One region of the Bradyrhizobium sediminis genome, then DNA from elsewhere that is predicted to be linked to it. Evidence: predicted binding sites of a transcription regulator. Region 1 holds the regulator's gene; each other region holds the start of a gene.
What was found. Region 1 encodes LexA, which represses DNA repair genes until DNA is damaged. Its sites were predicted from a motif close to TGTTCNNNNTGTGTTCNG; they were not measured.

Region 1 (7,247 bases):
TACCGGCGTCATGAGGTCGGCAAGATCGACGATGCCGCGTATTTTGAAAGCCTGCGCCAATCGCTCGGCATCGGGCTTTCCGACCGGCAACTGCTGGAAGGCTGGAATGCGATTTTCGTCGGCGAAATGCCCGGCATCGCAGCGCTGCTGGCCCGCGCCGCAAAGCGTCTGCCGCTCTATGCCTTCTCCAACACCAACAACGCCCATGTCGATTATTTTCCGGTCGCCTATGCCGACGTGCTCGGCCATTTCCGGGAAATGTTTCTGTCCTCCGCGATCGGGCTGCGGAAACCCGACGCTGACGCCTATGACCATGTGGTGAAGGCGATCGGCGTGCCGGCCTCACGCATCGTGTTCTTCGACGATCTGGCCGATAATATCGAGGGCGCGCGGGCGCGGGGCCTGATCGGGGTTCACGTGAGGTCGACCGATGACGTGGCGAAGGCGCTGGCGGAGCTCGGGATTTAAGCTATGAGACCGTCATTGCGAGCGCAGCGAAGCAATCCATGGAGCAGCAAGCTGGATTGCTTCGTCGCATGCGCTCCCTTGCGCAAACGCTTCGCGTTTGTCGCAGGCAATGACGTCAAAGTGGGAGTTTCACCGTGGCACTGATGCCCGTCGCCGACGCCCTCGCCGCGGTTCTCGCCGGCGTCGAGCCGCTGCCGGAGGAAATGGTCGCGCTGGATGCGGCCTACCACCGAGTGCTGGCGCGCGACGTCGCGGCGTTGCGGACCCAGCCGCCGCAGGCGATGTCGGCGATGGACGGTTATGCGGTGCGCGCCGCCGACGCCTCTCATGTGGCGGCGCGGCTCAAGGTGATCGGCGAGGTCGCGGCCGGCCGCCCGTTCGAAAGGACGGTCGGCGCGGGCGAGGCGGTGCGGATTTTTACCGGCGGCGTGATCCCTGCGGGCGCCGACGCCGTCATCATCCAGGAAGATACCGTCGTCGAGGACGGCGGCATCACGATCACGGAAGCCGCGCGGCCCGGGCGGCATATCCGCCCGGCCGGCATCGACTTTCGCGAGGGCGACGTGTTGTTGCCGCGCGGAACCCGCCTCACCGACCGCGATCTCTCGCTGGCCGCGGGCATGAACCACCCGGAGTTGGCCGTGCATCGCCGGCCGAAAGTGGCGATGCTCGCCACCGGCGACGAGCTTGTGATGCCAGGCTCGATCCCCGGCCCCGGACAGATCGTCTATTCCAATGGCTACGCGCTGCGGGCGCTGGCCCGGGGTGCAGGCGCCGAGACCGTCGATCTCGGCATCGCCGCCGACACCGTCGAGGCCACCACGTCAGGCATCCGCCGCGCCCGCGACAGCGGCGCCGACATCCTCGTCACCATGGGCGGCGCATCGGTCGGCGACCACGACCTGGTCAAGCGCTCGCTGGAGGCCGAGGGCGTCGCCATGGCGTTCTGGCGGATCGCGATGCGGCCGGGCAAGCCGATGATGCACGGGCGGCTCGGCGCGATGCGGGTGATCGGCCTGCCCGGCAATCCCGTGTCGTCCTATGTCTGCGGCTTCCTGTTCCTGGCGCCGCTGATTCGCGCGCTGTCCGGCCGGTCGGCCGTCCACCACGTCAGCGAAACGGCTTTGCTCGGGTCCGACGTCGCCGCCAACGACATGCGCGAGGACTATCTTCGCGCGCGTCTCGAGCGGCGCGCCGACGGCGTCCTGATCGCCACTCCGGTCAACCATCAGGACAGCTCGCTGCTCGGAAATCTCGCTGCGGCAGCGGCGCTCGTGATGCGCCGCCCGTTTGCGCCTGCCGCTGCCGCTGGCACGCCCTGCGAGATCCTGCGGCTTCCGGACTGACCCCAAAACCACCTGTCCCAACAAATCCTGCTGCGTTGACGATAAATTAAGTGGTTGCGGAACACATATGGAACATATAGTGTCTGTTCATGATTTGTTTCGAGTATTGGTGCCAGCTAATCGAAGTTCTGGAGTCTTTGATTCCCTGAACGCCTCGATTCCCGGAAAACGCCTCTCGGAATCGAATGACACCGTCAAACTGGGGATTGGTCGAGATGCTCACGCGCAAACAATATGAACTCCTGCGATTCATCAGCGAACGCCTGAAGGAATCCGGCGTTCCGCCTTCCTTCGACGAGATGAAGGACGCGCTGGATTTGCGCTCGAAGTCGGGAATCCATCGCCTCATCACCGCTCTGGAAGAGCGCGGCTTCATTCGCCGGCTGCCCAATCGCGCCCGCGCGATCGAGGTCATCAAGCTGCCCGAGATTTCAGGCGCCGGCGCCGGCAACGGCCGCCGCGGTTTCACGCCCAGCGTGATCGAAGGCACGCTCGGCAAGGTGCGTTCCAGCAGTGCCGGTTCCGAGAGTGACGGCGAGCGTCCGGTCGCGGTTCCCGTCATGGGCCGCATCGCCGCAGGCACGCCGATCGAAGCGCTGCAGACCCGCAGTCACACCATCAGCGTGCCGCCGGACATGCTCGGCTCCGGCGAGCATTACGCGCTCGAGGTGCGCGGCGATTCCATGGTGGACGCCGGCATTCTCGACGGCGACATGGCACTGATCCAGCGCAACGACAGTGCCGACACCGGCGACATCGTGGTGGCGTTGATCGACGAGGAGGAAGCAACCCTGAAGCGCTTCCGCCGCCGCGGCGCGTCGATCGCGCTGGAGCCGGCCAACACCTCCTACGAAGTCCGCATCCTGCCGCCGAACCGGGTCAGGATTCAGGGCAAGCTGATCGGACTGTACCGGAAGTACTGATCCGCCCCGGATCGGTCGTTCCCAGGCAGGGAAACCGCGGCAGTCCAATGGCGGCCGCGGTGAATGCATCTGTCGCGCGCGCGGCGAAGCTATTTCCGCCAAATCCTCAAACGCATTTGTGATCGAACTCGCCGTCGAGAGCCGTAGAATTGCCCACAATCAGGCATATTTTGATTGCCGTCCACTCTGATAGAGGCCTGCGCCTCTCAAGGGGCGCGGGTTGGCTATCTCGAATGAGGAGCGATCCGATGTGTGACTATAGTCTCCACGCCGTAGCGTCACGCCCCGCCAAAGTCGGAGAGACGCTGACGACCACGACATTCCGCGGCACCTCGACGCGCGGCTTCGCCTCGGAAGCCGAGCCCGAGGTGGCGGTCTGCATCCTTCCCGGAACCGAACTGGCGTTCGCTGACAACGTCAAATACGACAACGGGTGGATCTGGACCAAGGCCCTCAATTTCCGGGTTGGAAAATTCGGCGCGGTCGAGCCGAACGTCCCGCAGCGCCACCATGACTCGATCGAATTTCCGGATGGAAGCAGTGTGCTGGTGACGCAGCTCTGCGAAGGTCAGCACGCCACTGTGCTGCAATTGCCTGTTGCGCAGCAGGTGACGGCGCAGGAACGACCGGCAGCCGCGACGCCAACAGCGGCGGCGATCTCCGCCTGAATGGCCATGTAGATAACCCTGCCGGTCCAGGCCGGCAGGGCCGCTCGCGAAGGGGACGCTGTTGGCGGTTCGCAAGGTGACATGGCAAAAAGCCGGGCGGGTGACGGAGCCCGGCCGGTACATGTTCACGTTCGGCTGGCTCACCGTTGCGGCGGAGGATCTTGTCATCTGGCAGCAGTTCCCGGATGCGTCTTTCACGCTGGTCAAAATGACGACTACGGACGACGTCGACGAGTTTCATCTCGGCGCCTTCGAACTGCCGGAAAATCCGCAATCCAGCGGTGAAAGCTGACTTGATCAGCGACTTGGCGATTGACTGGCCTCACCGCCTCAGTCGTCCGCCTGCAGGTCGGCTTCCGACGGCGTCGCGTCCGCCGGCTTCGCGATGGCCGGGCGCACCAGGCTGGTCCCGTCCTCCGCATCGCCCGCCACCGCTGGCGACCACGGCCGATCGACGCCTTTCGGCCTGACCGCATCGACCGCAAATCCGTCGCGGGTTCGCCGCAGCGCCAGCGCGCCCTGCCGGCGCAGGCGATCCTGGTCGACCACGAGCGCGCCGCAGCCCGGCGATGCCGGCCGCGCCGTGACCAGCAGCGCCGCGCGCTCGCAATCGTCCGCCAGCGCCTCGGGCCGCAACGCCAGCGCGACCAAGCCGCCATCGGCCAGTTGCGCCACGCAGCCGGCCTGGTCGCATGATACGCCTTCGGCGAGCGAGGAATCCGTAAGGACGCGGCCGTCGGCGTCGGCCGCCAGCCATTCCCGCAGCAGAAAAGCCTCCTTGGCGCTTCGGATCAGATGCAGGCGTCCGTCCCTGCCGCGGACGCCGATATTGTGGCCGTCGGCGGAAATCAGGATATCCGGCTGCGGCCGGACCAGAGCCCATGCCACCGCCAGCACCACCAGGGTTGCGCCCGCCCAGCGCAGCGGCGTGCGCAGCAGCCCCATCAGGATGATGCCGAGGCTGGCCGCGACCAGCGGCCCGGTCCCGAATGCCGCGATGCGGCCGATCGCGCCCGGCAGTGCGGCGACCCATTGCGCCACCGTGATCATCCAGTCGATGCCCCAGCCCATGACCTGCCAGAACACGCCGTCGAAGCCGAAGGGCATCGCGACCATGCCGAGCAGGCCCGCCGGCATCACCACAGCCGACACCACCGGCATCGCCGCGAGATTGGCGATGACGCCAAAGGGTGTCACCCGGTGAAAGTGAAAGGCGGCATAGGGCATGGTCGCGAGCCCCGCCACCAGCGAGGCCAGCGCCAGCATCGCGACCTCCCGCCCGCCCCACAGCGCCGCCCGCGCGGTGGCCGAATTGTCGGGCGCGGCGAACAGAGCGGGCATGCCGATCTGCACCAGCGCCACCAGCCCGAGCGTCGCCGCGAACGACATCTGGAAGCTCGGATGCACCAGCGCTTCCGGCGCGATCGTGAGCACGATCATCGCCGCCACCGCCAGCGTGCGGAAGGTCACGGCGCGGCGGTCGACCATGATAGCGATCAGCACCACCGCGGTCATGAAGAACGAGCGCTGGGTGGCGACCTCGGCACCGGACAGCAAGAGATAGAACGCGGCGGCAGCGAGCGCCGCGGCCGCCGACCATTTCTTGATCGGAGAGCCGACGGTGAGTTGCGGGATCAGCGCCAGCAGCGCGCGGACCGCGAAGAACACCACGCCGGCGACCACAGCCATGTGATAGCCCGAGATCGACAGCACATGGCCGAGCCCGGAGATGAACATCGCATCGTTGACGGGCGGCGAGATGGCGTCGCGGCGTCCGGTCAGAAGCGCGGTCGCGATCGCGCGGCGGTCGCCCTCCAGCGTAGTCCGGATCCGGGCGTCGATCGCATCGCGCAAGCCCTGCATCAAGGCAGCGTAGCGCAGCGACAAGCCGCCGCTGTCGGGCGGCTGCGCGGACTTGATGGCGCCCATCACGAAACCGGAGGCGCCGATGCCGGCGAAATACATGTCGCGGCCGAAATCGTAGGAACCCGGCCGCAACGGCGCGAGCGGCGGCTGCAGCCGGGCCTTCAATTCGACAAAGCTGCCGACCGCAGGCGCTGTGCCCTTGCGCACCGACAGCCGCACGCGTTGCAGTGTCGTGGCGCCGCGCGGGCTCTCCATCCTGGTCACGCGCAGCACGAACCGGTCGGTGCGTTCGCGGATGTCGCGGGTCTCGACGAAGCCCGACAGCGACACCGAATACATCGGCCTCGCCAATATGCCATGCGCGACCCGCGCGGTTTTCCAGGTCGCGACCGCAAAGCCGGCGGCGACAGCGGCGATCATCACGGCGACGGGAAATAGCTTGTGCCGCCGCAGCAGGAATGCCGCGAGGCAGAACCCGGCCGCCGCGGCCGCCGCGACCGACAGAACCGGCTCGCGGTCGGCGGCAAAATAGAAGGCAATCCCGGCGCCGAAGGCGACCGGCACCCACGGCAGCAAGCGGCCGGCGCCGGCTTCGGCGGCGAGCCACGCCCGCAGTTTTGCGACCAGGGCCGGCCATGCATCGAGGCCCGATGGCGCGAGGCCGCCGGCCTGCGCCGCCCCGCGCGGCGGCCAGGTGCCGGCAAATCCCTGCGTCCGGCCTGGAGACCTGCCCCGCTCTGCCATCGGGTACTACACCCTGCGATCCCTTGGAGATCGTCAGGCTACCGGAAGCTGTTGCCGGGCGGCTAGCGGAACGGATGGAGAATTCCGTTAACTATTACTAACGGGGCAAGGGATAGGATTCCCGAATCAATCGGGGCTCGGCCATGCCACACCGGATCATGCTTTCCGTTCTTGCCGTTTTTGCCGCTTTCGCGCTCGCCGTCAGCGCGATGACCGCCGATGCCGCCGATCTGCCGACCCAGAGCCGGCTTGGCGCGATCTTTGCGGAGCCTCCGCCCCCTGTGGTCGTTTACCGGACGGCTGAATATGTGGCGCCGATCATTCCCTACAATCAGCTGCCCAATCCGCCGTGGAACCGGGGCATCTATAACTACGGCTCGTCGTGGTCGTTCTATTACCCGGGCCCCTATTACGGCGGGCCCTATTATTGGGACGGCGCGCGCCTGCCCTATGTCTGCGGCTTCTACGGTTATTGCTGACGATCCCGGCCGCTTGAATGAGCCCTGCCGCTAGAGCAGCGGCACTTGCGACGAAACGTGATGGCTGAGGATTTTCCAATAGCCGTCTTCGCGCACGATCACCCAGGTGATCTTGACCGACAGGGTCGCCTCGCCTTCTTCGACGACGAAGGACGCGGTGCCCGCCATGTTGATCAGATCGGAGCCGACCGGCGCGGCCACGATATCCGTGAATTGAACGGCGGGCGCGCGCCATCGCGGCAGCGCGTTGAAGTAGGCCGCGACACCCTCCCTGCCGCGATACAGCGACGGGTTCGAACCGAAGAACAAAGCATTGCTTGAATAGAGCGACGCGAGCGCGTCGACGTCGAGCCTGCTGAAATTCGCCGACCATTGTTCGATGATGACAGACACGATGTCGTCGGCGGTGCTTCGCATCGGTCGATCCCGTCAACAGAGCCGCCTCAGCCCTTAGCCCCGACTTCCTTTGCAAAGGTATCGCGCAGGCCGATGGTCCGGTTGAAGACCAGACGATCCGGCGTCGAATCCGCATCGCGCGTGAAATAGCCCTGCCGCTCGAACTGCATCACCTCCGACGAGTTGCTGGCCGCGATCGCGGGCTCGATCCGCGCATCGCTCAGGACCTCCAGCGACTGCGGGTTGAGATCTCCGGCGAAGTTGGCCGCATCCGGATTGGGCTTCGAAAACAGCTGGTTGTAGATGCGGATTTCGGCCGGCAGCGACTGCTTGGCCGGCAGCCAGTGCATGGTGGCC
Region 2 (7,247 bases), 1.0 Mb from region 1:
CCGAGGTACAGGGAAAGAATGGTCGCGGCGATGGCGGATCGCATGCCAAGGCCGCGGAGAGTTACGGATACCATCACGAAATTCCCTTCAGCCCTGCAGCGGCGTGTCGATGATCGCGAGCCGCTGCTCGCCGGGCTTGAAGTTGATGCTGGCGACGCCGAGCAGGGTGCGCAGCTTGTCGTCGGGGACCTTCATCGGCCCGGGCGAGGGCGCGGTGCCGGGCGCCGGCTGCGGGAATGCGGTCGAGCGCGCGGTGTGGAAGGTGACGTTGCCCTCGACCTTCTGCATCACCTGGTGGATGTGGCCGTTCAACACGGTGACCGAGCCAAAACCCTTGAGGTAGTCGAGCGCACGCGCGCCGTCCTCGGTGCCCCAGCCCCAGGTCGGATACACCGTCCACAGCGGGATGTGGGCGAACACCACGATCGGCGTCGATTTCGAACGGCTCTTGAGATCGTCCTCCAGCCATTCCAGCTGCTCGGAGCCGAGATTGCCGAGGCCGCCGGCCTTGAGGTCGACCACGTTGACGAGGCCGATGAAGTGGACTCCGTTGGAGTCGAACGAATACCAGCCGGCGCCCTTGGTGCCTTTGCCGTAGCGTTCCTTGTAGAGCTTGACCTCTTCATCGATGAAATCGTGTTCGCCGGGCACGTAGTGCACGTCGAGCTTGGCCTGCGAAATGATGCGTTCGGCGTTATCGAACTCAGCCGCCTTCGACAGATGGGTGATGTCGCCGGTGTGAATCATGAACGACGGTTTTTTCGGCATCGCCTTGATCTGGTTGATGGCTTGCTCGAGCGTGCCGATCGCGTTCGGATTGGCCGGTTTGTCGAAGCCGATATGGCTGTCGCTGATCTGCAGGAAGGTCAGGCCGGCCGGCTCGGCGGCCTGCGCGGAGCCGACCAGGCCGAGCGAGCGGGGCACGCCGCCGGAAATGGTCCAGAGCACGCCGGTGCCGGCCCAGGTCATGCATTCCAGCACGCGGCGGCGGCTGACGCCGTGGCCGTGGTCATCGTGGTCGTGGTCGCTCATGATAAACCTCCATGGTCCCTTGATTGGGTTTCCGAGGGGCTTGATCGGGCGGGGGCGGGGTTTATTCCCGGAATTGACGGGCCAGCAGATAGCGGCGATGACGATTTCGTGAGCGAAAAAATCGTAGCTCGGATGGAGCGAAGCGCCATCCGGGAATAATCGCGAGACCGGCCCCGGATTTCGCTGGGTTTATCCGGGTTACGTACGCGAATCCTTCAAAATCATCGCAGCGCCCATGTCGGCGATCATCGCGGTCGGGGTGTTGGTATTCCCCGACGTGATCGTCGGCATGATCGAGGCATCGACCACGCGCAGGCCGGCAAGTCCGTGAAAGCGCAGCCGCTCATCGACCACGGCCAGGGGATCGCTGGCCGTGCCCATTTTCGCAGTGCCGACGGGGTGGAAGATCGTGGTGCCGATATCGCCGGCGGCTTTCGCCAGCGAGGCATCGTCATCGCCGACCGACGGGCCCGGCAGATATTCTTCCGGATGATACTGTTCGAGCACCGGCTGCTTCATCAGCCGTCGCGTGGCGCGGATGGCGTCGGCGGCGACCTCGCGGTCTTCGGCGGTCGACAGGTAGTTCGGCGCGATCGCCGGCGCCTGGTCGGGCTGAGCCGAGCGGATGCGCACGGTGCCGCGCGACGTCGGCCGCAGATTGCAGGCGCTCACGGTGATTGCAGGGAAGCGGTGCAGCGGATCGCCGAACTTGTCGAGCGACAGCGGCTGTACGTGGAACTGGATGTTGGCGCGCTCGCGGGTAGCGTCCGAGCGCGTGAAGATGCCGAGCTGCGACGGCGCCATGGTAAGCGGGCCGCGGCGGCGGAACGCATAGTCGAGGCCCATCAGGCCGCGCCGGAACAGCGAGTAATAGGTCTCGTTGAGGGTGCGTACGCCGCTCACCTTGTAGATCGCGCGCTGCTGCAGATGATCCTGCAGATTGCGTCCGACGCCCTGGCGGTCGAGCACGACATTGATGCCGAGCGGCGCCAGCCAGTCGGCCGGGCCGATACCGGAGCGGTGCAGCACCTGGATCGAGCCGATCGAGCCGGCGCTCAAGATCACTTCGCCCTTGGTGCGGGCCTCGACGACCTCGCCGCCCTGCATGAATCGCACGCCGACCGCGCGGCCGTTCTCGACGATCAGGCGATCAACCAGCACGTTCTTTTCCAGACGCAGGTTGGGACGCGTCAACGCGGGCTTCAAAAAGCCCCGCGCGGAAGACCAGCGGCGCCCGCGCTTCTGGTTGACATGGAAATAGCCGACGCCCTCATTGTCGCCGGTGTTGAAATCCGAAATCTTGCGGATGCCCATTTCTTCCGCGGCATCGCCGACCGCGTCGAGGATGGCCCAGGACAATCGCGGCGCTTCGATCCGCCAGCCGCCGCCTGAGCCATGATGCTCGCTTGGCCCAAGGAAATGATCCTCCAGCCGCCGGAACGCCGGCAGCACGTCGTCATAGCCCCAGCCGGCAAGGCCGAGCTGGCGCCAGTGATCGTAGTCGGCGGCTTGTCCCCGCATCGAGATCATGGCGTTGATGGCGGAGCAGCCTCCGATCACCCTGCCGCGGGGATAGGCCAGCGAACGGCCGTTGAGCCCGGGTTCGGGTTCGGTCCGGAACATCCAGTCCGAACGGGGATTGCCGATCGCGAAGAGATAGCCGACCGGGATGTGAAACCAGATCCAGTTGTCGTTGCCGCCGGCCTCCAGGATCAAGACGCGGTTGTTGGGATCGGCCGACAGCCGGTTGGCGACGATGCAGCCGGCGGTGCCTGCGCCGACGACGATATAGTCAAAATCACCTTCGAGCCGCTTCATTTGCCATCACCACGCCGCCCACCCCGGGCGTCAAAGCCCATACCGTCGCTGCCGCCCGCTGTACAGCGCGGAGGAGTATTGGGTGGATCGGTCCTTGCATGCTAGACAGGACAAAGCACTCTAACCAACCGAGATTTTTCCCATGCCAATCGTCAACCGCGTCGCCGATCTGCAACCCGATATCCAGGCCTGGCGCCGCGATATCCATGAAAACCCCGAATTGCTCTACGACGTTCACCGCACTGCGGCATTCGTGGCGGACCGGTTGCGTGAATTCGGCTGCGACGAGGTCGCCACCGGCCTCGGCGTCACCGGCGTGGTCGGCGTCATCAAGGGCCGCAAGCCCGCCGGCAAGGGCGAGGTCAAGGTGATCGGGCTGCGCGCCGACATGGACGCGCTGCCGATCGAGGAGGAGACCGATCTGCCATACGCCTCCAAGACGCCGGGCAAGATGCACGCCTGCGGCCATGACGGGCACACTGCGATGCTGCTGGGTGCGGCGCGGTACCTCGCCGAGACCCGGAATTTCGCCGGCGATGCGGTGGTGATCTTTCAGCCGGCGGAGGAGGGCGGCGCCGGCGCCGCCGCGATGATCAAGGACGGCCTGATGGACCGCTTCGGCATCGATCAGGTCTACGGCATGCATAACGGCCCGGGAATCCCAATCGGTTCCTTCGCGATTCGGCAGGGACCGATCATGGCGGCGACCGATTCCATCGACATCCGGATCGAAGGGCTCGGCGGCCACGCCGCGCGGCCGCACAAATGCATCGATTCCGTCCTGGTCGGCGCGCAGCTCATCAACGCCTTGCAGTCGATCGTCGCGCGCACCATCGATCCGCTGGAATCGGCCGTGATTTCGATGTGCGAATTCCACGCCGGCAACGCCCGCAACGTGATCCCGCAGACTGCGGAACTGCGGGGCACCGTCCGCACCCTGACGGCCGAGGTGAGGGAACTGATCGAGAAGCGGGTGCGCGAGGTGGTTGCGGGTGTGGCGCAGATGACCGGCGCCAGGATCGATCTAGTCTACGAACGCGGCTATCCGGTCGTGATCAATCACGCCTCACAGACCGATTTCGCGATCCAGGTGGCGAAGGAAATTGCCGGTGACGGCAACGTGCATGAAATGCCGCCGCTGATGGGCGCAGAGGATTTCGCCTACATGCTGGAGGCGCGTCCGGGGGCGTTCATCTTCTGCGGCAATGGCGACAGCGCCGGCCTGCACCATCCCGCCTACAACTTCAACGACGACGCCATCGTCTACGGCACGTCATACTGGATCAAGCTGGTCGAGAACACGCTGGCGGCGTGAGCCGTCAGCGTCGCACGACGTTGATGGCGCGGCTGATATCGCGGTGAAGCGGAACATGGCGGGATTGTCGCGCCGCAAGAGCGGCGCGCTGTGCAGCGTCCGGGGCTAGGGCCGCCACGCAGCGCGCCGACCCCTGAGAACGTCACGGCGCTAATATACTTACAATTAAAGGTTGTGCGAATGAATGTCAAATCCTTGCGGCGAATCTCGTGCCTGAATGGTGTGCATATCCTTACGCTGCGCGCGCCAATTTTCTCATGAGATCGGCGGCAATCTCGAGATCATCGACGAAGCGCTGATATTCCCGCGCCTTGGCGGCCGCATCCGGCAGCCGCAACAGATAGGACGGATGCACCGTCACCAGCGCCTTGGCGCCGTCGTCGAGATCGATCAGCCGGCCGCGGCTCCTGTTGATCGGCGTGATCTTGCCGAACACGCTTTGCGCCGCGGTGGCGCCCATCGCCACCACCAGATCGGGTTTGATCGACTTGAGTTCGCGTTCGTACCATGGCCGGCAAGCCCTGATTTCAGGCGTCGTCGGCTTCTGGTGCAGGCGGATTTTCCCGCGAGCCAAGAATTTGAAATGCTTCACCGCGTTGGTGACGTAGACCTTCTTGCGGTCGATGCCGACTTGTTCCAATGCACGGTCGAGCATCACTCCTGCAGGCCCCACGAACGGCCTGCCGGCGAGGTCTTCCTTGTCCCCGGGCTGCTCGCCGACCAGCATCAGGGATGCATGCGGCGGGCCTTCGCCGAACACGGTCTGGGTCGCATCTTTCCAGAGCGGACAAGCGCGACAGCCGGCGGCCTCCTCGCGCAAGGCTTCGAGGCTGACGCCGGAGGGGTGAGACGCTGGGGTCATGGGCGTTTCCCGCTTGCCGTTAAGGCTATCACTGCGCCGAGCCGGGAGCCAATGCGGGCAGGGTGTCGAAGGCTCCTTTCCATCCCATTGGGATTGTTAACGAAAATCGTGAATGCGGATCCTGATTGACTCCGCAGGGCCTATTAGCTTTATATTAGAACATATCATGAACAAATGGACCGGCCGCTGGTTCTCTCCTGAACCGGCGGCGGCCACCATCCCAGAGGAGCGGCGCATGAGCGGCGCACGCACGAACACGCTTGCGAGTTTGCGCGGCAGCATCGAGCGCATCGAGGCCCATGCCGACGCCACCGCGCCGGCGCGCGTCGCGCTCGGGCATGCGGATGCGGATGCGATGCTGCAGGGCGGTCTCGCGCTGGCCGCCATGCACGAGGTATTCGCCGAGGGACGGCAGAGCGCCGCGGCGACGGGCTTCATCGCAGGCCTTGCAGGGCGGGCGGCGGCGCGGCGGCCTCTGGTGTGGGTACGGCAGGATTTCACCGAGATCGAATCCGGCGCGTTGTCGATGAGCGGGCTGGCCGAACTCGGCCTCGATCCGCGCCGCGTGGTGACGGTGCGTGCCGCCGACATCGACGCCGCATTGCGCACCGCCGCCGACGCGCTGGCCTGCGATGCGCTCGGCGCCGTGGTGCTGGAAGTCTGGGGCGAAACACGACAGCTCGATCTCGTCGCCAGCCGCAAGCTGACGCTGGCGGCGCAGGCCTCCGGAGTTACCGGATTAGTACTGCGGGTGGCGGCGGAACCACAGCCCTCGACGGCGGAGACGCGATGGATCGTGCGCGCGGCGCATTCGCCGCCCGCCTCCCTCTGCAGCGCGTGGGGCGCGCCGGTGTTCGACGCGCAGCTCGTCCGCAACCGTCATGGCCCGGTCGGGCGGTGGATCATGGAATGGAAATGTGATGAGTGCCTTTTCGAGAAACCGGCGGCGTATCCTCAGCCTGTGGCTGCCGCGCCTGCCCATCGACCGCATCAAGCGCCAGCTCGCGCGCGACAGCGCCGCGCCGGGTAATAGCGAACCCAGCATCGTCGTCGCCAGGCAAAACAACGCGTTGCAGATTTTTGCGCTCGATGACGCCGCCGCGCGCCTCGGGCTTTCGATCGGCCTGCCGCTCGCCAATGCCCGCGCCATCTGTCCGCAAATAACAGTGTTCGATGCCGATGAGGCGGCCGACGCCAGGGCGCTGGACGACATAGCCTGTTGGTGCGACCGCTTCACGCCGCTGGTGGCGCTCGATCCCCCGTATGGCCTGTTTCTCGACATCACCGGCTGCGCCCATCTGTTCGGCGGCGAGGCCGCGCTGATGGAAATCGTCTGCGGCGCGCTGACGCGGCACGGCTTTGCCGTCAGCGCAGGCATCGCCAGTACCTCGATCTGCGCGCGGACGATGACGCGCCATGTTTCGGGAAAAATCATCAGTGAGGGCGAGGAAGCCGCTGCGGTCGGGCCGCTGCCGGTGTCCGCGCTCGGCGCCGCTGACGCCATCACCCGCGGCCTGCGCCGCGCCGGGCTGAAAACCATCGGCGATGTGGCCGCGCGCGCGCGTCACGAGATCACGGCAAGGTTCGGCGCTGATTTCACCACCCTGCTGGAAGGCGCGCTGGGGCAGGGCGATGCGCCGATCAGCCCGCGCAAACCGCTGCCGGATTACATCGTGGAGAAAAGGTTTCCCGAACCGGTCGCCACCGAAGCCGTGATCTCGGCAACGCTGTCGCGTCTGGCCGGGATGCTGGTCGCGGCGATGGACCGGCAGGGCAAGGGCGCGCGGCGGCTGCAGGCTCATTTCTTCCGCACCGACGGAGTAGTTCGCGCGATTTCGGTCGACACCGGACAGCCCGTGACCAAGGCCGAGGTGATCGACCGGTTGTTTCGTGAGCGGCTCGATGCCCTGAACGATCCGCTCGATCCCGGTTTCGGTTTCGATCTCATCCGCCTGTCGGCCAGCCGCGTCGAGATCGTCGTGCAGCAGCAGCGCGATCTCGACGCCAAGGTGCACGACAATGACGAACTGGCGGCCCTGATCGACCGCATCGCCGCGCGGATCGGCGGACGGCGCGTGGTCGTGCACCTGCCGCAGGACACCCATATTCCCGAACGCGCGGTACTGGCGGCGCCGGCGCAGCACCATCTTGCCGCGGCCCAGCAGGCGGACTGGCCGGCACGGGCGGAGAGCGAACCTCCCTTGAGGCCGCTGCGGCTGT
Region 3 (7,247 bases), 1.7 Mb from region 1:
AAATCGGCGGGCCATTGCGGCGGCGTTATATTGTAGCGCGCGACGCGAAGCCGCAGCGCGGGCTCGCCAAATCCATAGGCGACGGTGGATACGCCGGTAGCGCCGAGCCCGGCCAGAAAGCGCAGGAAATGACGTCGGGAAATCATGAGGCTCAACCGTGATGCACCGTCATGCTGGTGGCGCATTGCAGCCGAATTCGGGTCCGTTTGTGCAGATCGTCAGCAGATAACCAGTGGCGCGTATCAGTCGTCGCCGTCGGGGCTGCCGAACAATCCGAACTGCGCCGGATCGCGCGCGGGCTCGGCGAGGCCGAGATGTTTGAAAGCGTGCGAAGTCAACAGCCGGCCGCGCGGGGTGCGCTGCAGGTAGCCGCACTGGATCAGGAACGGCTCGATGATGTCCTCGATGGCGTCGCGCGGTTCCGACAGCGCCGCCGCCATGGTTTCGACGCCGACCGGCCCGCCGCCGTAATTCATCGCGATGGTGGTGAGATAACGCCGGTCCATCGCATCGAGGCCGGCGGCATCGACTTCGAGCGCGCTCAGCGCGTTGTCGGCGATGCTGCGGTCGATCGACGCGGCGTCGGCGGCGGAGGCGAAATCGCGCACCCGGCGCAGCAGCCGTCCGGCGATGCGCGGGGTGCCGCGGGCGCGCCGCGCGATCTCGTTGGCGCCGTCGGGCGTCATGCCGATCTTGAGCACGCGGGCGCCGCGGGTGACGATCTTCTCCAGTTCTTCCACGGTGTAGAAATTCAGCCGCACCGGAATGCCGAAGCGGTCGCGCAGCGGATTGGTCAACAGGCCCGCGCGCGTGGTGGCGCCGACCAGCGTGAATTTGGCCAGTTCGATCTTGACCGAGCGCGCCGCCGGGCCCTCGCCGATGATGAGGTCGAGTTGGAAGTCCTCCATCGCGGGATAGAGCACTTCCTCGACCGCGGGGCTGAGGCGGTGGATCTCGTCGATGAACAGCACGTCGCGCTCTTCGAGATTGGTCAGAAGCGCGGCGAGATCGCCGGCCTTGGCGATGACAGGTCCCGAGGTGGCGCGGAAGCCGACGCCGAGTTCGCGCGCCACGATCTGCGCCAGCGTGGTCTTGCCGAGGCCGGGGGGACCTACGAACAGCACGTGGTCGAGCGCCTCGCCGCGCTTGCGCGCGGCCTCGATGAAGATCGAGAGGTTCTTTCGCGCCTGCGCCTGGCCGACGAATTCAGACAACAGCTGCGGGCGCAGCGCAGTATCGCCGACATCGTCGCTGCGGCGCTCGGGGGTGACGATGCGGGAGGGCGTGGTCATGTGATGGAACCACACTGGTTATTCTCCCTCGCCCCGCTTGCGGGGAGAGGGTGGGGTGAGGGGGATTCTCCACATACTCGCTCGCGGGGAGTCCCCCTCACCCGGATTGCGCTTACGCGCAATCCGACCTCTCCCCGCAAGCGGGGCGAGGTAAGAGGTGCGCCAGCGCTCGTGTCTGGAGTCTTCACTTCGCCAACTCCTTCAGCCCCAGCCGGATGAGCTGCGCGGTCTCGGCATTTTCGCCGGCGCTGCGCGAGGCCGAGGCGATGGCGGCCGCCGCCTGCGGCTGGCCGTAGCCGAGATTGACCAAGGCCGAGATCGCGTCGGTGACCGGGCGCGGCGCGCGGTGATCGTCGATCGCGCCGGACAGATGCACCAGCGCCGGATCGACATTGGCGAAGCTGGGCGCCTTGTCCTTCAGTTCGGTGACGATGCGCTCGGCGACCTTGGGGCCGACGCCCGGGGTGCGCGTCACCGCGGCCTTGTCGCGCAGCGCAATGGCATTGGCGAGATCCGCCGGCGGCAAGGTCGAGAGCACCGCCAGCGCCACCTTGGCGCCGACGCCCTGCACGGTCTGCAGCAGCCGAAACCATTCGCGCTCGATGTCGCTGCGGAAGCCGAACAATCTGATCTGATCCTCGCGCACATAGGTCTCGATCGACAGCACCGCGGCATCGCCCGGCGAGGGCAGCGCCTGCAGCGTGCGCGACGAGCAATGCACCTGATAGCCGACGCCGCCGACGTCGAGGATCACATAATCCTCGCCGTAGGAATCGATCAGCCCTTTCAGTTTGCCTATCATATCCCGACCACCTTCAGCCGCAGCGCCGCGCTGCCGCGATGATGCGCGTGCGTAATCGCGATCGCCAGCGCGTCGGCGGCGTCGGCCGATTTCGGCTCGGCCTTCGGCAGCAGGATTTTCAGCATCGCCAGGATCTGGTTCTTGTCGGCATGGCCGGCGCCGACCACGGTTTTCTTCACCTGGTTGGGCGCGTATTCCGCAACCGAAATTCCGAACATCGCCGGCGCCAGCATCGCGACCCCGCGCGCCTGCCCGAGTTTCAGGGTGGCGACGCCGTCCTTGTTGACGAAGGTCTGTTCGACCGCGGCTTCGGCCGGCTTCAGGTCGCCGAGCACGGCGGCAAGGCCCTCGTGAATCGCCAGCAGCCGGCTCGCCAGCGGCAGGCTGTCGGATGGTTCCACCGAACCGCAGCCGACGAAGGCGAGCCGGTTGCCGTCGATCTCGATCACGCCCCAGCCGGTGCGGCGCAGGCCCGGATCGATGCCCATGATGCGGACGGGATGGCGAATCGGCTGAGATGTCATGGGGTAGTGATACCGCCGGAGCGTTTCGGGCGAAACAGAAACGGAACGCCGTACCCCGGGAATGCGCCGCATTCCATGCGGTCATGCGCGGGCATGACCCGCACATCCATCAGGCAGGAAAGGAATTCCGGAGGGATGGACTCCTACCCACCCATCTTAGCCATCAGCGCGTCGGAAACCTCGAAATTGGCGTAGACGTTCTGCACGTCGTCGTGCTCGTTCAGGAGGTCGATCAGCTTCAACAGCTTCTCGCCGGTCTCGTCGTCCACCGCCACGGTGTTCTGCGGCTTCCAGGTCAGCGCCGCCTTGCGGGCTTCGCCGAATTTCGCCTCCAGCGCCTTGGCGACGTCACGGAAGGTTTCCTGCGAGGCGTAGACCTCATGGCCGCTCTCGCTCGAGATCACGTCATCGGCGCCGGCCTCGATCGCCGCTTCCAGCATCGCATCGTCGGAGGCGACCTTGGCGTCGTATTCGATGATGCCGGTGCGGTCGAACATGAAGGAGACCGAGCCGGTTTCTCCGAGATTGCCGCCGGACTTGGTGAAGAAGGAGCGGATGTCCGACGCCGCGCGGTTGCGGTTGTCGGTCAGCGCCTCGACGATCACGGCGACGCCGCCCGGACCGTAGCCCTCGTAGCGGATCTCGTCGTAATTCTCGCTCTCGGTGCCGGTCGCCTTCTTCACTGCGCGTTCGATCGAGTCCTTCGACATGTTCTCCTGGCGGGCGGAGATGATCGCGGCGCGCAGCCGGGCGTTCATGCTGGGATCGGGCGCGCCCATCTTGGCGGCGACGGTGATTTCCCGCGCCAGCTTAGAGAACAGCTTCGATTTCTGGGCGTCCTGCCGGCCCTTGCGGTGCATGATGTTCTTGAATTGGGAATGTCCGGCCATGCGGTCTCTTTCGGCGATTCGTCCGGGAGGAATGGGTGGAAGGCGCGGCGTTATAGGCCGCTAACCTTCCAAAATCAAAGATTTGCAGGGATTTTCGGTATGGCGGTAGTGGCTGCTGCCCGCTTAAGAGGCAGATATTAACCATGATTTCACGCCCAAGTGCGAGGATGCCGCTCTCCTTTCTCGTTCCGAGAGACGCTCATGGCATTCGGTTTGTTTCGAAAACGGCCCGAACCGGCCGCGCCCGCGGTCGCTCCGGCGGTGGCGCCCCCCGCCGTTGCGGCCGCTGCGCCCGGTAATTCGGATAGCGATTCGGCCAGGGAAATCCTCGAACTGCTCGAACTCGAACTGGGCGCGATGATCCGCCAGCTCGAGCGCGCGGCCAATTCGGTCGCCGGCGGCGCCGAAGCCACGGCGGCCACGCTTTCCACCATCCGCCAGCGCACCGACGCCCTGACCGGGCGCACCAGCGCCGCGCAATCCACCGCTACCACCTTCTCGCAGGCCGCCGACCAGTTCACCCATTCGGCACAAGGCATCGGGTCCCAGGTGCGCGACGCCAGCAAGCTGGCCGACCAGGCCGGCGAAGCCGCCCGCGAAGCCAGCCTCAATGTCGACCGCCTGAGGGAGTCCTCGGCCGCGATCGGCAATGTCGTCAATCTGATCGCGCAGATCGCCCGGCAGACCACGCTCTTGGCGCTCAACTCCACCATCGAGGCGGCACGGGCGGGCACCGCCGGACGCGGTTTCGCGGTCGTCGCCACCGAGGTCAAGGCGCTGGCGGTGCAGACCCAGAACGCCACCGAGGAAATCTCGAAGAAGATCGACGCGCTGCAGAAGGATGCCGCGGGCTCGGTCGATGCGGTGCACCGCATCTCGCTTGCGATCGAGGCGATCCGCCCGGTGTTCGAGAACGTCACCGGCGCAGTGGCGGAGCAGAATGAAACCACCAGCGCGATGTCCGACAACGCCGCCACCGCGTCGAACTTCATCGTCGCGGTCGGCGACAGCGCCGCCGAAATCGACAGCGCCACCAAGGAAGCCGAGACCCATGGCGAACGTGTCGCCAGCGCCGGCAAGGCCGTCACCATGTTCGCGCAGAAGCTCAAGTCGCGCTGCGCGGTGTTGCTGCGCCAGGACGAGCGCAAGGACCAGCACGCGAGCCTGCGACTGCCGTGCAATCTCCCAATAGACCTCCGGAGTGCGCGCGGCCCGGTCGCCGCCTCGGTCTACGAGATCGCCCGGGAAGGCATCCTGATCGGCGGACCGGAGGCCGAGAGGCTACCGCTGAATGAAACCCTCGACGCCACGATACACGGTATCGGCGCCTGCAGGATCCGCACCGGCGAACGGTCGAAGGCCGGCGTGCAGGCGCGATTCGAGCGGCCCGATGCCGCATTGGTCGAACAGATCGAAGACAAGCTCTGGTCGATCCAGGACGAAAACACCGAAGCCGTTACCAGCGCCATCGAAGCCGGCCGCGCGCTGACCAGGATTTTCGAGGACGGCGTCAGGAGCGGCGCCATCTCGATGGACGACATGTTCGACGAGAACTACGTCGAAATCCCCGGCAGCAATCCGGTGCAGCACCGCACCCGGATCCTGGACTGGGCCGATCGCGCGCTGCCGCCGTTCCAGGAGGCGTTCCTCACCAAGGACCCACGCATGGCGTTCTGCGTGATGATCGACCGCAACGGCTACCTGCCGGTGCACAACAAGCTCTACTCGCATCCGCAGCGTCCCGGCGACGTCGCCTGGAACACCGCCAACAGCCGCAACCGCCGCATCTTCAACGATCCCGCAGGCCTCGCCGCCGGCCGCAATCTGCGCGCCTACCTGATCCAGAGCTATGCGCGCGACATGGGCAACGGCAAGACCATCATGATGCGCGAGATCGACGTGCCGATCCGCGTCAACGGCCGCCACTGGGGCGGATTCAGGACGGCGTACAAGCTCTGACCTACCAAAACCCCGGCAGCGTCGGCTCCAGCCTTCCGCCTTTTCGCACCGGCGCGATCTTGAGCGCCAGCCCGGTCTCGTCGTCGGTCTCGACCGCGACGCCGCTGAATGTCGCAGCACCCGCCGCCGGTTCGAAACGGCCCGAGGGAATGCCCGTCGTAAAACGCCGCAGCGGCTCTTCCTTCTGCATGCCGATGATCGAATCGTAATCGCCGGTCATGCCGGCATCGGTCATGTAGGCGGTGCCGCCGGAAAGGATTTGGTGATCAGCGGTCGGCACATGGGTGTGGGTGCCGACCACGAGACTGGCGCGGCCGTCGCAGAAGAAGCCGATGCCCTGCTTTTCGCTCGACGCCTCGCAATGGAAATCGACCACGATGGCGTCCGCCGCCTCGCGCAGCGGACAGGCCTCGAGTTCACGGCCGATGACGGCGAACGGGTCGTCGAACGGCGTCATGAAGACGCGGCCGATGGCGTTGACGACCAGCGCGCGCTGGCCGTTCTTGGTGTCGACCAGCGCGGCGCCGCGGCCCGGCGTGCCTTTCGGAAAATTCGCCGGACGAACCAGTCGCGGCGCCCGCTCGATGAACACCAGCGCCTCGCGCTGATCCCACGCGTGGTTGCCGAGCGTGACCGCATCGGCGCCGGCGTCGATGAATTCCTGGTAGATCGACTCGGTGATGCCGAAGCCGCCGGCGGCGTTCTCGCCATTGACGACGACGAGATCGAGCGCCCAGTCGCGGATCATGCCTGGCAGATGCTCTGAGATGGCGGTGCGCCCGGCCCTGCCGACCACGTCCCCGACGAAAAGAATACGCAAGTTGTTAGCTCCGGAAATCGAACACTCGCGTTTCCGTTAGCACATAATCCAGCGCCTCGTCGTGCGACAACGCAGGCACGGCCTCGATTTCCTGCGCGGCAAAGGCGAGGCCGATGGCCGTGATGGCTTTCGCCTTGCGCAAATGCGCCAGGGTGTAGTCGTAATATCCGCCGCCATAGCCGATGCGATGTCCCAGCCGGTCGAATGCGGCCAGCGGCACCAGCATGATATCGGGAACGACTTCGGCGGCGGCGGGCGACGGCTCGGGGATGCCGAGCGGTCCGAGCATCAGCCGGTCGTCGGGAGACCAGGCGCGAAAGGCCAGCGACTTGCCGCGCGCGACGATCGCCGGCAGCGCCAGCAGCACTCCCTCTGCGGCCAGCTTCCGCATCAGGGGAGCGGGATCGATCTCGCCGCGGATCGGCGAATAGCCCGAGACGATCGTGCCGGGCGCGATCTCGATCGGCAGCCCGCGTTTGGCGACGGCCTTTGCCGCGGCGTCGCGCTTCTTGTCGCTGAGCGCGTCGCGCCTGGCGAGAGCTGCGGTGCGGAGATCGGCCTTCGATCGCTCGGTCGGCAAAGTTGGCATCCAGCGCTATGCTTCGCCGTAACCGTCCGCCTCGCTGTCATCACCCGCCAAAGCGGGCGATCCAGCATTCCAGAACGCCTGCGAAGGAACCGCGAAGCCGCGGCGTACTGGATACCCCGCTTGCGCGGGGCATGACGGGAGGAGTCGACGGGACCTACTGAAATAACTCGACGGCAAAAACAAAAGTGCGAAGCCGCGATGGCCGTTGAAGCACTCGATCCCGGAGTTCCCTACGAAAGTAGGTGGGCACCATGTGACCGGATCCACGGACCCGGCCAGGGACAGTTCCCTTAAGGATCGATAAGGCCCCGGGGATATATGGCTCCTGACGCGCGACACAGCTTCGCCCTGCCAATGTAGACACGACGGGA

Region 2: a site for LexA is predicted at 5,183-5,200, ahead of KMZ68_RS09810 (ImuA family protein). Genes of this name have one in related genera too.
Region 3: a site for LexA is predicted at 2,649-2,666, ahead of ruvC (crossover junction endodeoxyribonuclease RuvC). Genes of this name have one in related genera too.

Annotation. Positions count from the first base shown of each region.
Region 1 covers NZ_CP076135.1:3,097,940-3,105,186, forward strand. The annotation lists gene KMZ68_RS14760 (HAD-IA family hydrolase) at 1-468, shown strand, start outside; gene KMZ68_RS14765 (molybdopterin molybdotransferase MoeA) at 603-1,814, shown strand; gene lexA (transcriptional repressor LexA) at 2,030-2,737, shown strand; gene KMZ68_RS14775 (hypothetical protein) at 2,986-3,405, shown strand; gene KMZ68_RS14780 (hypothetical protein) at 3,467-3,697, shown strand; gene KMZ68_RS14785 (ComEC/Rec2 family competence protein) at 3,736-6,015, opposite strand; gene KMZ68_RS14790 (hypothetical protein) at 6,159-6,494, shown strand; gene KMZ68_RS14795 (YybH family protein) at 6,525-6,911, opposite strand; gene KMZ68_RS14800 (glutamine--tRNA ligase/YqeY domain fusion protein) at 6,938-7,247, opposite strand, start outside.
Region 2 covers NZ_CP076135.1:2,050,538-2,057,784, forward strand. The annotation lists gene KMZ68_RS09785 (cupredoxin domain-containing protein) at 1-74, opposite strand, end outside; gene KMZ68_RS09790 (metallophosphoesterase family protein) at 88-1,032, opposite strand; gene KMZ68_RS09795 (GMC family oxidoreductase) at 1,231-2,850, opposite strand; gene KMZ68_RS09800 (M20 aminoacylase family protein) at 2,993-4,165, shown strand; partial or broken gene KMZ68_RS09805 (UdgX family uracil-DNA binding protein) at 4,398-5,036, opposite strand; gene KMZ68_RS09810 (ImuA family protein) at 5,263-6,057, shown strand; gene KMZ68_RS09815 (Y-family DNA polymerase) at 5,948-7,247, shown strand, end outside.
Region 3 covers NZ_CP076135.1:4,795,170-4,802,416, forward strand. The annotation lists gene KMZ68_RS22935 (metallophosphoesterase) at 1-146, opposite strand, end outside; gene ruvB (Holliday junction branch migration DNA helicase RuvB) at 243-1,292, opposite strand; gene ruvA (Holliday junction branch migration protein RuvA) at 1,477-2,094, opposite strand; gene ruvC (crossover junction endodeoxyribonuclease RuvC) at 2,091-2,618, opposite strand; gene KMZ68_RS22955 (YebC/PmpR family DNA-binding transcriptional regulator) at 2,762-3,508, opposite strand; gene KMZ68_RS22960 (methyl-accepting chemotaxis protein) at 3,710-5,467, shown strand; gene KMZ68_RS22965 (TIGR00282 family metallophosphoesterase) at 5,469-6,287, opposite strand; gene KMZ68_RS22970 (5-formyltetrahydrofolate cyclo-ligase) at 6,292-6,876, opposite strand; RNA gene ssrS (6S RNA) at 7,063-7,223, opposite strand.